Regions from separate parts of the Micromonospora sp. WMMD1155 genome, predicted to be linked through region 1. Evidence: riboswitches for the same ligand, from Rfam matches in the RefSeq annotation. Region 1 holds a riboswitch; the other holds the start of a gene.
What was found. Region 1 has a riboswitch for thiamine pyrophosphate ahead of O7617_RS19270 (ECF transporter S component). Riboswitches for the same ligand answer to the same signal wherever they lie in the genome.
Positions count from the first base shown of each region.

Region 1 (6,892 bases):
TCCAGTCGCGGAAGATCTCCGCGATCTCCGCCGGCTTGGCGTCCAGACCGGAGCGGAGCAGGTCGTACGCCTCGGCGATGAGCTGCATGTCGGCGTACTCGATGCCGTTGTGGACCATCTTGACGAAGTGCCCGGCGCCGTCCGGCCCGACGTGCATGCAGCACGGCACACCGTCCACCTGCGCGGCGATCTTCTCGAACATCGGCCCGAGCTTGGCGTACGACTCGGCGGAGCCGCCCGGCATGATGCTCGGACCGAGCAGCGCGCCCTCCTCACCGCCGGAGACGCCGGTGCCGCTGAAGTGCAGCCCCTGCGCGCGCAGCGCCTCCTCGCGGCGGCGGGTGTCGGCGAAGTGGGCGTTGCCGCAGTCGACGATGATGTCGCCCTCTTCCAGCAGAGGCACCAACTCGTCGATCACCGCGTCGGTGGGCGCACCGGCCTTGACCATGACGATGACTGCGCGCGGCCGTTCCAGTGACGCCACGAAGTCGGCCATCGTCTCGCCGGGCACGAACGTGCCCTCGTCGCCGTGCTCCGCGACGAGGCTGCGGGTGCGCTCCGGCGAGCGGTTGTGCACTGCCACCGTGAAGCCGTTGCGGGCCAGGTTGCGGGCCACGTTGCGACCCATCACCGCCAACCCGGTCACACCGATCTGTGCCCTCGCCTGCTCAGCCATCCGTGCCGCCACCTCTCGTCACCACTATTGGCGTTTCCGAACCTATCGCGATGTGGGCTGATCCGGGACCAGTGATCCACCCTCTGATACTCGGGGTGGCGGCGAGGCTGCCGTTGGTGGCGGCGAGGCTGCTGTTGGTGGCGGCGGTCGGCGCCACGGGCACACCGTGCGGGACCCGTCAACCCTCGGCGAGGCGGGCTTCGATCCGGGCGACCTTTCCGGTGAGCGCGTCGGTCACCCCTGGGCGGACGTCGGCCTTGAGCACCACGCTCACCCGGGGCGCCCGGGCGGCGACCACGTCGACCGCGCGCTTCACCACCGCCATCACCTCGTCCCACTCGCCCTCGACGGTGGTGAACATGGCATCGGTCCGGTTGGGTAGGCCGGATGCCCGGACCACCCGAACCGCCTCGGCGACCAGGTCACCCACGGAGTCGTCACCGCCGAGCGGGGTGATCGAGAAAGCGATCAGCATGTGCCGATCGTGCCAGTAAATCGGGTGCGCGTCCGCTCGGGAGGCGGTTAGGGTACGGCCATGCGTTACTGACGCCCCACCTTCCGAGCCGGCCCGCCGCCCCGCGTCGCGGTCCGTGCGCTCGCGGGCGTCCCGCATGTCCTCCCGCCGTTCGGCGGCGCTGGCTGTGTCCGACCCCGGCGAGCAGTTCCTTCCCTGTTCGGCCGTCGCGTCGCGCGGCGGCCACCAGCCGATCCGACCGACCGCCGACGCGCGGGACCGGCCAGTCGGTCGGCACCGAAGGAGGCCCGGATGCCTGCCAGGCGCAATCCGAAGAAGTCCCGTAGAACCCCACTCGGCACCGACCAGACGGCCGCCCACGGCCGATCCCGCCCCGACCTCGCGATCGAGCCGGCGGTGCCGGTCGAGCGCACGGTGCCGGCTGAGTCGGCGTTGCCGCCGGTCCTGGCCGAGCCGGCGGTGCCGGCCGAGTCGGCGGTGCCGGTGTCGCTGCCCGGGGCGTTGCTGGCGGCGGTGCTGTCCGAGTCGACGGTGCCGGTGTCGCTGCCCGAGCCGGTGCTGCCGGCGGTGCGGGTCGAGTCGGCTGCGGTGCTCGGTGAGCTGACGCCGTCGATCGACGTGCCCGCGGCGGTCGACGCTCCGGCGGTGGCAGACCTGCCGAAGTCTGCCGGGCGACCGGTGGCACCGACGGCCGGACCGCCCCAGGGTGGCGGCGGTCGCTCGGGCGGCGGCCGTAGCCGACAGGCCGGCCAGACCCGCCGCTACGCCTTCCGCCGCAGCTGACCGGACGTCCTGGCGTCCTCGCCACGCGGGGGTGCTGGGACATGACAGCAATATCAGGGATGTAGTGGCCTCCTTCACCAACGAGGCCACTACATCCCTGTTGTTGTGCGGATCTTGGCGGCGGGCGGCGGGCGGCGGGCGGCCCAGCGGCGGGCGACCAGCGGCGGGCGGCCGACGGCGCGCGTCCGACGGCGCGCGGCCAGCGGCGGGCGGCCCAACGGCGGGCGGCCGACGGCGCGCGACCAGTGGGGGGGTGACGAGCGCCGCAGCTCTCGGGGCGGGAGCGGCGGAAGGGCCGAGTCAGCCGATCAGTGGGCGGAAGGTGCCGAGAAGGACGCTCGTGGTCAGGGCCGCTCCGGCCAGGAGTGCCGCGCCGACGACGAGAAGCCCGTCGGCGGGGGTGAAGTGCTGGCGGCGGGCCACGGTCCGGGGTGTACCGGCGTCGAAGCCTCGCGCGTCCATCGCCACGGCCAGCCGGGTGCCTCGACGGATCGCACCGACCAGCAGCGCAAAAGCGGTGGAGGCGAACAGTCTCAGCTTGGCCAGCGGGTTGCGTCCCGCGTCGACGCCCCGCGCCCGCCGCGCCATGCTGATCATCTGCCACTCCTGTCCGAGGAGCGGCACCAGCCGGAACGCGGCCAGCGCCCCGATGGCGAACCGGGCCGGAGCCTTCGCATTCTGGATCAACGAGTCGGCCAGGTCGGTGGGGTCGGTGGTCGCGAAGACGATGACACCGGGCAGGGCCACCGCGAAGACCCGCAGCACCAGGCCGAGCGCGGTGAGCAGCACGCCGGTACTGACGAACACCGGCCCCGCGTCCAGCAGGACCCGGCCGGACCGGTCGGCGGCGAAGAGGACGAGGGTGACCAGGATGCCGGCGGCGCTGAGGAGCAGTGGCCAGGCCCGCCGCGCCAGCACCCGGTAGCGGATGCCGAACAGCGGCAGCACGGCGAGTTCGAGCGCGATGGCGATCGCCGGGGCCACCGGGTCCAGGGTGGCCAGCAGGGTGAACGAGAAGACCAGCGCGGCGGCGACCTTCGCCACCGGGTTGCGGCGGGCCAGTGGCGCACCGGGCGCGGCGACCGGCTCGATGCTGATCATCGGTCGTCGCCGGAGGTCGGCCGCAGGGTGACGCTGCGGTCGGCGAGCGCGGCGACGAAATCCGCGTCGTGGGTGACCGCGACCACGCCGTGTCCGGCGTCGCGAAGGTCGGCGAAGAGGTCGACCAGCTCCCGCCAGGTCCGCCGGTCCTGGCCGAAGGTGGGTTCGTCGCAGATCAACAGACGGGGCGCGGTGGCCAGGGCGGTCGCCACACTCAGCCGCCGCGCCTCACCACCCGAGAGGGTGTACGGGTTGGCAGCGGCGAGTCGGGCCAGCCGCAGCCGTTCCAGCAGCTCGGCCACTGTCTGCTTGACGGCTGACTCGGGTTGACCGGTCCGGCGCGGGCCGAGCGCCAGCTCGTCGAAGACGGTGCTGGTGACGAACTGGTGCTCCGGGTCCTGGAAGACCGACCCGATCCGCCGGGCCAGAGCGGGGGCGCGCCAGCGGTGTGGGGGAGTGCGGTGGTCCGCGCCGGCCAACTCGGCGGAGGCGGTGACCCGCCCGCTGCCCGGCCGGAGCAGCCCGCCGAGCAGCAACGCCAGGGTGGACTTGCCGACGCCGTTGGGTCCGCGTACGGCGAGCGCCTCGCCGGCGCGTACCGCAAGGTCGGTGGAGGCCAGCCGGGGTGGCAGGCCGAGCCGGTCGGCGGTGAGCAACAGTTCTCCGGGCGCGGCGGTGGCCGGGCGGGGCGCGATGGGGTGACCCGGCACCCACACCCCCTCGGCGGCCAGGGCGGCACCGTGGGCGGCGAAGACGGCCTCGGGGGTGCCGTCCGCGCGGACGCCGCCGCCGGGTTCCAGGACGACCACCCGGTCGACAAGCGGCAGCGCCTCGGCGACCCGGTGCTCGACCAGGATCAGCGTGGTGTCGTCGTCCAGCGCGCCGGCCACCGCCCGCCGGATCAGCTCGGCCCCGGCCGGGTCGAGGTTGGCTGTCGGCTCGTCGAGCAGCAGCAGGTCGGGGCGGAGGGCGAGCGCGCCGGCCAGGGCGAGGCGTTGCTGCTCGCCGCCGGAGAGCGCGGCCGTGTTGCGGTTCCGGGGGTACGGGAAGCCGACCCGGTGCAGCGCCTCGTCCACCCGGGGCCAGATCTCGCCGGTCGGCACTCCCCGGTTCTCCAGCCCGAAGGCGACGTCGTCGCCGCAGCGTGCCATCACCAGTTGGGTTTCCGGGTCCTGGAAGACGATGCCGACGCGTTCCCGCCCCTTACGGGGGTCGAGCCCGTCGATCTCGACGATGCCCTCCTGCTCGCCGGAGTCTTCGGGGAGCAGCCCGGCCAGCGCGCTGAGCAGGGTGCTCTTGCCGGCTCCCGATGGGCCGAGCAGCAGAACCCGTTCTCCGACCTCGACCCGCAGGTCGACGCCGCGCAGAGCCCACGCGCGCCGCCCGGCGTGCCGCCACCCGAACCCCCGCAGAACGACCGCGCCCACCGAACCCCCTTCCGCACGGCTTCTCGTTGTTGATCAAGAGGTTTGCGTCAGGATTCCGCCTCCGGTTGACGCAAACCTCTTGATCAACGCATCCGGCCCGGGGTCAGATCAGGGCTCGGTCCCGGCCCGCCGGGAACCGGTCCAGGACGCCGGTGTCGGCCAGTGCCTTGGTCAGCAGCCAGCCTCCGGCACCGGCGATCACGGTGGCGCTGACGATGGTGATCAGCGCGTACGGGATGCGGTAGTCGGTCAGCTCGGTCTCGACGTTCCAGATGAAGAAATCGAACAACGCGGCGCTGAGACCGGTCAGCGCGCCGGCCAGGACGGCGGTCGGCAGCCGGAACGACCGGTACCGGAAGGCGGCGAACGCCAACTCCGCGCCGATGCCCTGCACGATGCCCTGCGGGATCACCGTGCCGGCCCACTGGCTGCCCAGCAGCGCGGAGAGGACCGCGGCGACCGTCTCGCAGTAGAGCGCGGCACCGGGCTTGCGGATGACCAGGCCGCCGATCACGGCCGGCATCAACCAGACGCCGTAGAGCAGCGTCTGCGCCGGTGGGAAGAAGGCGAACGCGCCCTCGGTGGCGCTCCACACCAGGCCCCACGCCCAGAAGATGACGCCGAAGGCGACCGCGATCACCGAGGCGACCACGATGTCGATGGTCCGCCAACGGTGGGTGTCGGTGGTGGATTTCATGTGTTGCTCCCAGTTCGTGAGTGCGAACCAGGAGAAGACGCACGCCGCGTCCGGTGGCACCGGACGACGGCGCGGCTGGAGGTCGACCGAACTCCCTGCGCTGGCATTACCCAGATCAGGTTCGAGGGTCTGCGGGCATGCCCGCACTCTCAGCGCTGTGCGCTCCCCTGTCGGATGTGAAGTTGTCTCGCTGACGCTAACACCGACCGGGGGCGTGGGCCCAGCAGGGCATCAGCCTGACCTGCGGGAGCGACCGGCCCGACTCCCGGCTGGGTACGCTTCGGATCATGCGGGTCGACGCACGAGGCTTCACGTTCGAGGTAGCCGTCGATGGTCCGCCGGACGGCGTACCCGTTCTGCTGCTGCACGGATTTCCGCAGCACAGCGGTGAGTGGGACGACGTCGTGCCGACACTGCACGCCGCCGGGCTGCGCACGTACGCGCTGGACCAGCGGGGTTACTCGCCGGGCGCGCGGCCCACGGCGGTGGCCGACTACCGGATCCCGGAGCTGGTCGCCGACGTGGTGGCGGTGCTCGACGCCCTCGGTCTGGACGCCGTCCACCTGGTCGGGCACGACTGGGGTGCGGTCGTGGCCTGGGCGGTCGCCGCCCGGCACGCCGAGCGGGTCCGCACCCTGACCGCGGTGTCCGTGCCTCACCCGGCGGCCATGGCGCACGCGCTGGCCAACGACGGTCGACAGAGGGCCCGGTCGTCGTACATCGCGCTGTTCCGTAAGCCGGGCAAGGCGGAGAGGGTGCTGCTGGCGTGGCACGCCACCGCGCTGCGCAAGCTGCTCGGTGGGGTCGGTGACCGGCCCCGGGTGGACCGCTACGCCGACCCGATGCGCGAGCCCGGGGCGCTCACCGCCGCGCTGAACTGGTACCGGGCGATGTCCCGCGCCGACCTGGCCGCGGTCGGCCCGGTCGCGGTACCCAGCACGTACGTGTGGAGTGACCAGGACGTCGCCATCGGCCGGACCGCCGCCGACGCGTGTGCGGCGAACGTGACCGGGGACTACCGCTTCGTGCAGCTGACCGGCGTCAGCCACTGGATCCCGGACGAGGCACCGGGTCCGCTCGCCGAGGCGATCCTGGCCCGAGTCGGCGGAACAGCCTGAGCTGCTGGAACGCGAGGCACCCTGGTCGACCCGCTCGACTCGGGCACGGTTGACTAGATGGCCCGCAATCGGACGACGGAGGACGCATGACGGTGAGTGCCGAGGACTACCTGGCCGTGGTGACCGAGACGATCGGCCGGGTGGCCGCCAGTCAGCGGGAGGCGGTGGGCCGGGCCGCGGACCTGATCGCCGATGCCGTACGCGCCGACGGTGTGGTGCACGCGTTCGGCACGGGGCACTCGGAGGCCCTCGCCATGGAGATCGCGGGTCGGGCGGGTGGTCTGGTGCCGACCAACCGGATCGCGCTGCGCGACCTGGTGCTGCTCGGCGGTGAACCCGCCGACCGGCTCGGTCCGATGCTGGAACGGGACCCGAGCGTGGCGCACCGCCTCTACGAGTTGGCCCCGGTGCGGCCCACCGACGTGTTCGTGCTCGCCTCGAACTCCGGGGTCAACGGCGCGATGGTGGAGTTCGCCACAGTGGTCAAGGAGCGCGGCCACGGGCTGGTGGCGATCACCTCGGCGCAGCACTCCGGCCGGATGACCTCCCGGCACCCGTCCGGGCGCAAGCTGAGCGACCTCGCCGACGTGGTGCTCGACAACGGGGCTCCGTACG
Region 1 covers NZ_CP120742.1:4,176,299-4,183,190, forward strand. The annotation lists gene gndA (NADP-dependent phosphogluconate dehydrogenase) at 1-676, opposite strand, end outside; gene O7617_RS19250 (thiamine-binding protein) at 855-1,151, opposite strand; gene O7617_RS19255 (hypothetical protein) at 1,443-1,934, shown strand; gene O7617_RS19260 (energy-coupling factor transporter transmembrane component T) at 2,235-3,035, opposite strand; gene O7617_RS19265 (ABC transporter ATP-binding protein) at 3,032-4,462, opposite strand; gene O7617_RS19270 (ECF transporter S component) at 4,566-5,159, opposite strand; TPP riboswitch at 5,234-5,338, opposite strand; gene O7617_RS19275 (alpha/beta fold hydrolase) at 5,447-6,277, shown strand; gene O7617_RS19280 (SIS domain-containing protein) at 6,364-6,892, shown strand, end outside.

Region 2 (6,892 bases), 650 kb from region 1:
GTCGAACGCGGCGGTCTTCGAGGCCGTCTGGTTGGCGCCGAGGGTGAACAACCCGACCTTCGGGGTGGCACCCACCGCGGTGTTGGTCAGCGCCTCCAACGCGGTCCAGGTCGTCCCGTCGGCCGAGTACGACGCGGTGAACGTGTCACCGGTGCGGGCCAACCGGAGGTGCCACACGGCACTGGTCAGGCTGGCCGCCTCCGGCTGCGGGTTCTGGACCGCCCCGGCGATCTCGCTGCGGAACTCGATCCGCCGCGTCACCGCCGAGCCGGCCTGGTTGTCCGCGATGAAGTCGAACTTCAGGTAGTTGTCGTCGTCCGCCTGCACGAGCAGACCGGCCTGCTGGTACTGCTCGTTCAGCAGACTGCCGTCGACCTTCGTCTCCAGGGTCCAGTCGCCCGAGGGCGCGGTCTGGAGGATGAAGTTCTTCGGCCCGGTGTTGTCGGTGCCGTAGATGTCACCGTTGGGCACGTCGATGCGCAGCGCGCCACCGGTGACCCGGTAACCGGTCGGGTCCTCCCGAAGGATCGCGTCCCACCGGCACTTGTCCAAGGTGTCGCCGTTGAACTCGTCCGACGGGTCGACCGGACCGGCCGGGGCGTCCGGCGTGACCTGGAACGAATCGAAGGCCGCGTCGACGACCGGTGCCTCGGTGCCGCCGTTGAGGGCGAAGACCCCGATGCGCGGGTTGGTGATGCCGGCGAGCGCGGCCGAACGGCCGACCGGGGTGAAGGTCTGTCCGTCGGCCGAGACGGCCGCCGTCAGGTTCGTCCCGTCGCTGGTGACCCGCAGGTACACGGTGTCACCCGCCGGTGCGTTGGTGGCGTCGGCGGCCTCGTTGCGAGGCGTGCCGGCCGTCTCCCGGATGAACTCCACCCGACGGCTGCCGTTGTACAGCAGGTCCACCTTGGCGTAGTTGTCGTCGTCGCCGTACACCAGCAGACCGGCCTGCTGGTAGTTGGCCGTCACCGGAAGCGTGACCTTGGTGGTCATCTCCCAGGCGCCGGTCGGTGCCGCCTGGAGCACCAGGTTGGTGGCGTCGTTGCGAGCGCCGTAGAGGTCACCCACCGCGGTGGGCAGCCGCAGCGCGCCGCCACTGAGCGAGTAGAGCTGGTTCTCCCGGATGACGCTGGTCCAGCGCTCCTTGTCGAGGCTGTTGCCGTTGAAGTCGTCCGAACGCGCCCCGAAGCAGGACGTGTCCGGAGCGTCCACCCGCACCGGCACCGTGGCGTACGCCTTGGCGCCCTTGCTGTCGGTCACCGTGAGGGTGGCCGTGAACGTGCCCGCGGTGGTGTAGGTGTGGCTGGCGTCCAGAGTGGTCGCCGTGCCACCGTCACCGAAGTCCCAGGCGTACGTCAACGGGGTGTCGCCCTCGGCGTCGGTGGCCGTGCCGTCGAAGGCGACGGTGACCGGTGCGGTGCCGGTGGCCGGGTTGGCCGTGGCGCTGACCACCGGCGGCGCGTTCTCGGTGACACCGCGGCCGACGAAGTCCATCCAGTTGACGTTGAACAGCGAACCGGTGCCGCCGTTCGGGTCGCGGGCCAGGAAGTACAGCGAGCCGCTCGCGGCACCGGTGACCGGCGCGCTCACGTCCGTGTACGTCTGCCACCCGCCGGTGGCCGGCACGGTGGCCGTGGCGACCACCGGTCCGTCGACCGCACCCGCGCGGACCTCGATCCGACCACCCGCAGCGGCCGAGGCCGCCCGGAAGCGGATCTCGGTGATGTTGGTCAGGTTCGCCGGAGCGACCGACCACCAGTCACCGTCCTCGATGAACGCGATGCTCTGACCGCCGCCGGCGGGGTCGGTGGCGGCTTCCCGCTGCACGCCGGCGTCACCGCCGCCGGTGCTCACCGGAGCGCGCCCGGTGGCGGTGAAGAACTCGGCCTGCTTGCGCTTGGGCTGCAGGACCTCGATCACCCGACCGGTGAGCGGGCTGGCCCCGCCGGCGCCACCGTCATCGGTGTAGGTGGCCTCGAAGACCGCGAACACGTTCGCCTCGGCGCCGTGCCCGGAGGCGAGCGACGTCTGGACGGTGCCGGTGCAGCCGGTGTGCTGCTCCAGCGGGTGGGCGTGCTCGTCGTGGCCCAGCAGGACCTGGAGGTTCACCCGGTCACAGTCGATCTCCCCGTCCTCCGGGTCGGTCACCTTGATCGAGTAGCGGACCTGGTCACCCCACTCGAAGAACCCACCGTCCGGCGGGAACTCGATCGTCACAGTCGGGGACGTGTTGCCCACGGTGATCGGCACGTTGGCCACCGCGGTACGGCCCTTCGGGTTGGTGACGGTGAGCTGGGCGGTGTAGTTGCCCGCCGCGGCGTAGGTGTGCGTCGGGTTCGCCTCGGTGGAGGTCTGCCCGTCGCCGAAGGTCCAGGCGTAGGTGAGCGTGCCACCGTCCGGGTCCCGGGATCCGGCACTGGAGAAGGTGACCGTCAACGGTGCCGCACCCGAGGTCGGGGTGGCGGACGCCGCCGCGATCGGCGCGCGGTCACCGGCGGTGTAGTCGATCCGGTAGACGCCCGAGTTGTCGTTGTTGCCGCCGAAGCCGCTGCCCCACTCGATCAGGTACAGCGCGCCGTCGGGGCCGAACTCGAAGTCCATCGGCCGGATCATGCTCATGCCGGTGAGCAGCTGGTTGATGTCCACAAGAGACTTGCCGTCGGCAGTCACCTGCATCGTGTACATCTTGTTCTGGTTCCACTCGCCGAGCAGCGCCTTGCCGTCGTAGTACGCCGGCCACTTGCGGGTGGAGTCGAGGTCGGCGTCGTAGCGGTAGACCGGGCCACCCATCGGGGCGCCACCGCCGCCGATCTCCGGGTAGCGCGCGTCACCGGCGTACCCGTAGTCGACGGTCGCCGGGACGACCGGCGGGAGGTTGGTCAGACCGGTGTTGTTGGGCGAGTTGTTGACCGGTGCGGCGCAGTCGAACTTCGGGCCGCTCGGACCGGACGGGAACGTGTAGTCGTTGTACGCCTCGTTCGTGCCCGTGCAGTACGGCCAGCCGTAGTTGCCCGGGGTGACGATGTTCCACTCGACCAGACCGCGCGGGCCCCGGTTCGGGTTGTCCGAGTTGGCGTCCGGACCGTAGTCGCCGACGTACAGCGTGTTGGTCTTCGGGTCGGTGCCGATCCGGAACGGGTTGCGGAAGCCCATCGCGTAGATCTCGGGACGGGTCTTCTCGGTGCCCGCCGGGAAGAGGTTGCCGGCCGGAACGGTGTACGTTCCGTCGTCCTCCGGGTGGATCCGGATCACCTTGCCGCGCAGGTCGTTCGTGTTGGCCGAGGTGCGCTGCGCGTCGTAGTCCTGGCGGCCCGCCCGCTCGTCGATCGGCGTGTACGAGTTCGACTCGAACGGGTTGGTGTTGTCACCGGTGGCCAGGTAGAGGTTGCCCTCGCTGTCGAACGTCATGCTGCCGCCGGCGTGGCAGCAGGTGTTGCGCTGGGTGTCGACCCGCAGCACCTGCTTCTCACTGGCCGGGTTGATGGTGTCGCCGGTCACCGTGAACCGGGACAGCAGGTTGCGGGCGACCCCGTCGTTCGGGGCATAGTACAGGTACACCCAGTTGTTGGTGGCGAAGTCCGGGTCGAGCCGGATGCCGATCAGGCCGTCCTCGTTGCCGGTGAAGACGTCCAGGTCGACGGCGGTGACGGTGTTGCCGGTGTCCGGCTTGATGATCTGCACGCGACCGTCACGCTCGATGTAGAAGACCCGCCCGTCGGGGGCGATGTCCAACTCCATCGGGTTGCTGGTGTTGCTGTCCAGCGCCACCTTCTCGAAGTTCGAGGTCTTCGAGGCGCCGCAGTCGGCGTCCTGGACACCTGCCGCGGTGCGGATGCCGCCGAGCAGGTGGGAGAGGAAGCCGGGCTCGGCGTACGACTCCCGGGTGTGGCCGCCGCCGGTGTACCAGGAACGACCACCGTCGTAGTCCTGACACCAGGCGATCGGGTGGTCGGCGCCCATCGCGCCGGCACCGGCCGTGTAGCTCTTCTCGTCCAGGCTGGCCAGCACGTGCACGTCCGGCCGCGGGTTGGTCTGGTAGTTGTACCACTCGTCGAAGCGGGACCAGCGGTCCGGCAACTCGGCGGTGGACGGGTGCGCGTGGTCCTCCACCTTCACGGTGGCCTGCTGGTTCTGCGGGTGGTTGGCGAAGTACGCGCCGACCAGGTCGCCGTACCAGGGCCAGTTGTACTCGGTGTCCGACGCGGCGTGGATGCCGACGTAGCCGCCGCCGGCCTTCACGTAGCGCTCGAACGCCGCCTGCTGCTCGGCGTTGAGCACGTCACCGGTGGTGGAGAGCCAGATCACCGCCTTGTACTTCGCCAGGTTGGCGTCGTTGAATGCGGCGCCGTCCTCGGAGTTGTCAACGGTGAATCCGTTGGCGGCACCGAGCTGCTGGATCGCGGCGATGCCGGTGGGGATGGAGTCGTGCCGGAAGCCGGCGGTCTTGGAGAAGATCAGGACGGAGAAGGGATCGGCCGCTGCCTTTGGTGCCTTGGGCACCACCTGGCTGACCGGGGCGCCGGCCGGCGCCTCCCGTGGGGGGACCTGGGCGGCTGCCTGGGCAGGCGTGCCGAACAGGGTGGTCGAGGCCATGGCCAGGGAGATGAGTGTTGCGGTGATGGGTACGCGGGCACGACGAGAACGGGACACGCCGCCTCCTGTGTCGTAGTGACAGAGAGCTCGCGGGAGTCGGCTCGCCGAACGCCCTCCCTCGTGGAGCCGGTGGTGACGCCGTGCCAGGGTGCCCCACCGACATTTTGTCGAATCGCTGAACAAATTAATTCGGCTGGCTCGATGTCGGGCAAGATGCCGACGGGTAACGGTTCTGCAACGGCGGGCGACATTCCGAACAGGACCGTATGAAGTGCCCCATCGATCTTGTTCGTCGCGGCCCGCCCGGACGCCGCCGACCCCGCCTTGGCAGACCGGCGGATCTGTCGTACGGTGACACGCAAGTAACCCACGGGAGCCCGGTGTACCGGGCTGAGAGGGGGGCTGACAGCCCCCGACCGTCGAACCTGATCCGGGTAATGCCGGCGCAGGGAGGAGTGTTGCCGTGCCGTCCCTGGGGCGACTGCATCTGATCACCGACACCCGACCCGGGCGTGACCCGCTCACCGTGGTCCGGGCCGCCCTCACCGCGGCCCGCGCCGACCTGGTGGTGCAGGTCCGGGTCGAGGACTCCGCCACCGACCGCGAGGCGTACGACCTGGCCCGGCGGGTGCTGGCGCTGTGTGCCCCGTACGAGGCGACCTGCCTGGTCAACGACCGGCTGCACGTGGCGCTGGCGGTCGGCGCGGCCGGCGGGCACGTGGGGGCCGACGACCTGCCGGTCGCCGCCGCCCGCCGGGTGCTCGGCCCCGCCGGAGTGCTCGGTGCCACCGCCCGCGCGCCGGGTCCGGCCGCCGAGGCGGTCGCCGCCGGAGCCGGCTACCTGGGCGTCGGGCCGTGCCACACCACCAGCACCAAGTCCGGCCTGCCCGACCCCATCGGGCCCGCCGGGGTACGCGCCGTCGTCGACGCCGTCGACGTGCCGGTCATCGCCATCGGCGGAGTGACCGCCGCGCGGGTGCCGGCGCTGCGGGCCGCCGGGGCGTACGGGGTGGCCGTCGTCGGTGCCGTCTCCGCTGCCGCCGACCCGGCCCGGGCGACGGCCGAGCTGATCGAGGCGCTGACGTGCTGACCGGCCGGTTCCCGTCACCGCCGTCGAGCGACCGGGTCCGGCCGGATGTGGCGGTGGTGGGGGCGGGGCCGATCGGGCTGTCCATCGCCTGGCGCTGTGCCACCCGGGGGCTGCGGGTGGTGGTGCACGATCCGGCACCCGGATCGGGGGCCTCCGCGGTGGCCGCCGGCATGCTCTCCCCGGTCGCCGAGGCGTACTTCGGTGAGCGGCAGTTGACCGAACTGCTCCTGGCGTCCGCCGCCCGCTGGCCGGGGTTCGCCGCCGAGTTGACCGAGGTGACCGGCGTCGAGATCGGCTACCGGACCGAGGGCACCCTGATGGTCGGGCTCACCGGCGACGACCTGGCCGAGGCGCGCCGGCTCTGGGCGTACCAACAGGGGTTGGGACTTCCGGTGACCCCGCTGCGCCCCAGTGAGCTGCGCGACCACGAGCCGGCGCTCGCCCCGAGAGTGCGCGGCGGCGCGCTCGCGCCGACCGACCACCAGGTGGACCCCCGACTGCTGGTGCCGGCGCTGCGCGCGGCGGTGCAGCAGGCCGGCGCGGTCCTCGTGCCGCGACCCGTTCAGCGGCTGTCCGATGTGGACGCCCGGGTCACTGTGGTCGCCGCCGGCTGCGGGGCCGCGGCACTCACCGGTCTGCCGGTGCGGCCGGTCAAGGGCCAGATCCTCCGGCTCCGCGCGCCCGACGGCGTCGCGCCGGGCTTCCGGCACGTGATCCGGGGGTACGCCGACGGCGAACCCGTCTACCTCGTGCCCCGTGCCGACGGCGAGGTCGTGCTCGGCGCGACAGTCGAGGAGCGGTCGGACACCACCGTCACCGCCGGTGCCGTGCAGCGTCTGCTGCGCGCCGGAGTCGACCTGCTGCCCGAGCTGGCCGAGTACGACCTGGTCGAAGCGGTCGCCGGGCTGCGCCCAGGCACCCCGGACAACGCGCCGATCCTCGGACCGCTGCCCGACCGGCCGGACGTCCTGGCCGCCACCGGGCATCACCGGCACGGCATCGTGCTCGCCCCGATCACCGCCGACCTGATCGCGGATCTGGTGCTCGGCGGCGGACCCGAACCGCTGCTCACGCCGTTGCGCCCGGAGCGGTTCTCCGCCCGGACGCCCGGCGGCAGCCCTGATCGCAGCACGGAGGGGGACCAGTGGAGTTGACGGTGAACGGGGCCGGACGCAGCGTGCCGGATGGCACGTCGGTCGCCGACCTGGT
Region 2 covers NZ_CP120742.1:3,522,363-3,529,254, forward strand. The annotation lists gene O7617_RS16185 (ThuA domain-containing protein) at 1-4,650, opposite strand, end outside; TPP riboswitch at 4,953-5,062, shown strand; gene thiE (thiamine phosphate synthase) at 5,057-5,683, shown strand; gene thiO (glycine oxidase ThiO) at 5,680-6,837, shown strand; gene thiS (sulfur carrier protein ThiS) at 6,828-6,892, shown strand, end outside.
Region 2: it holds a riboswitch for thiamine pyrophosphate, as region 1 does, so the genes downstream of both, thiE (thiamine phosphate synthase) here and O7617_RS19270 (ECF transporter S component) in region 1, are expected to answer to the same signal.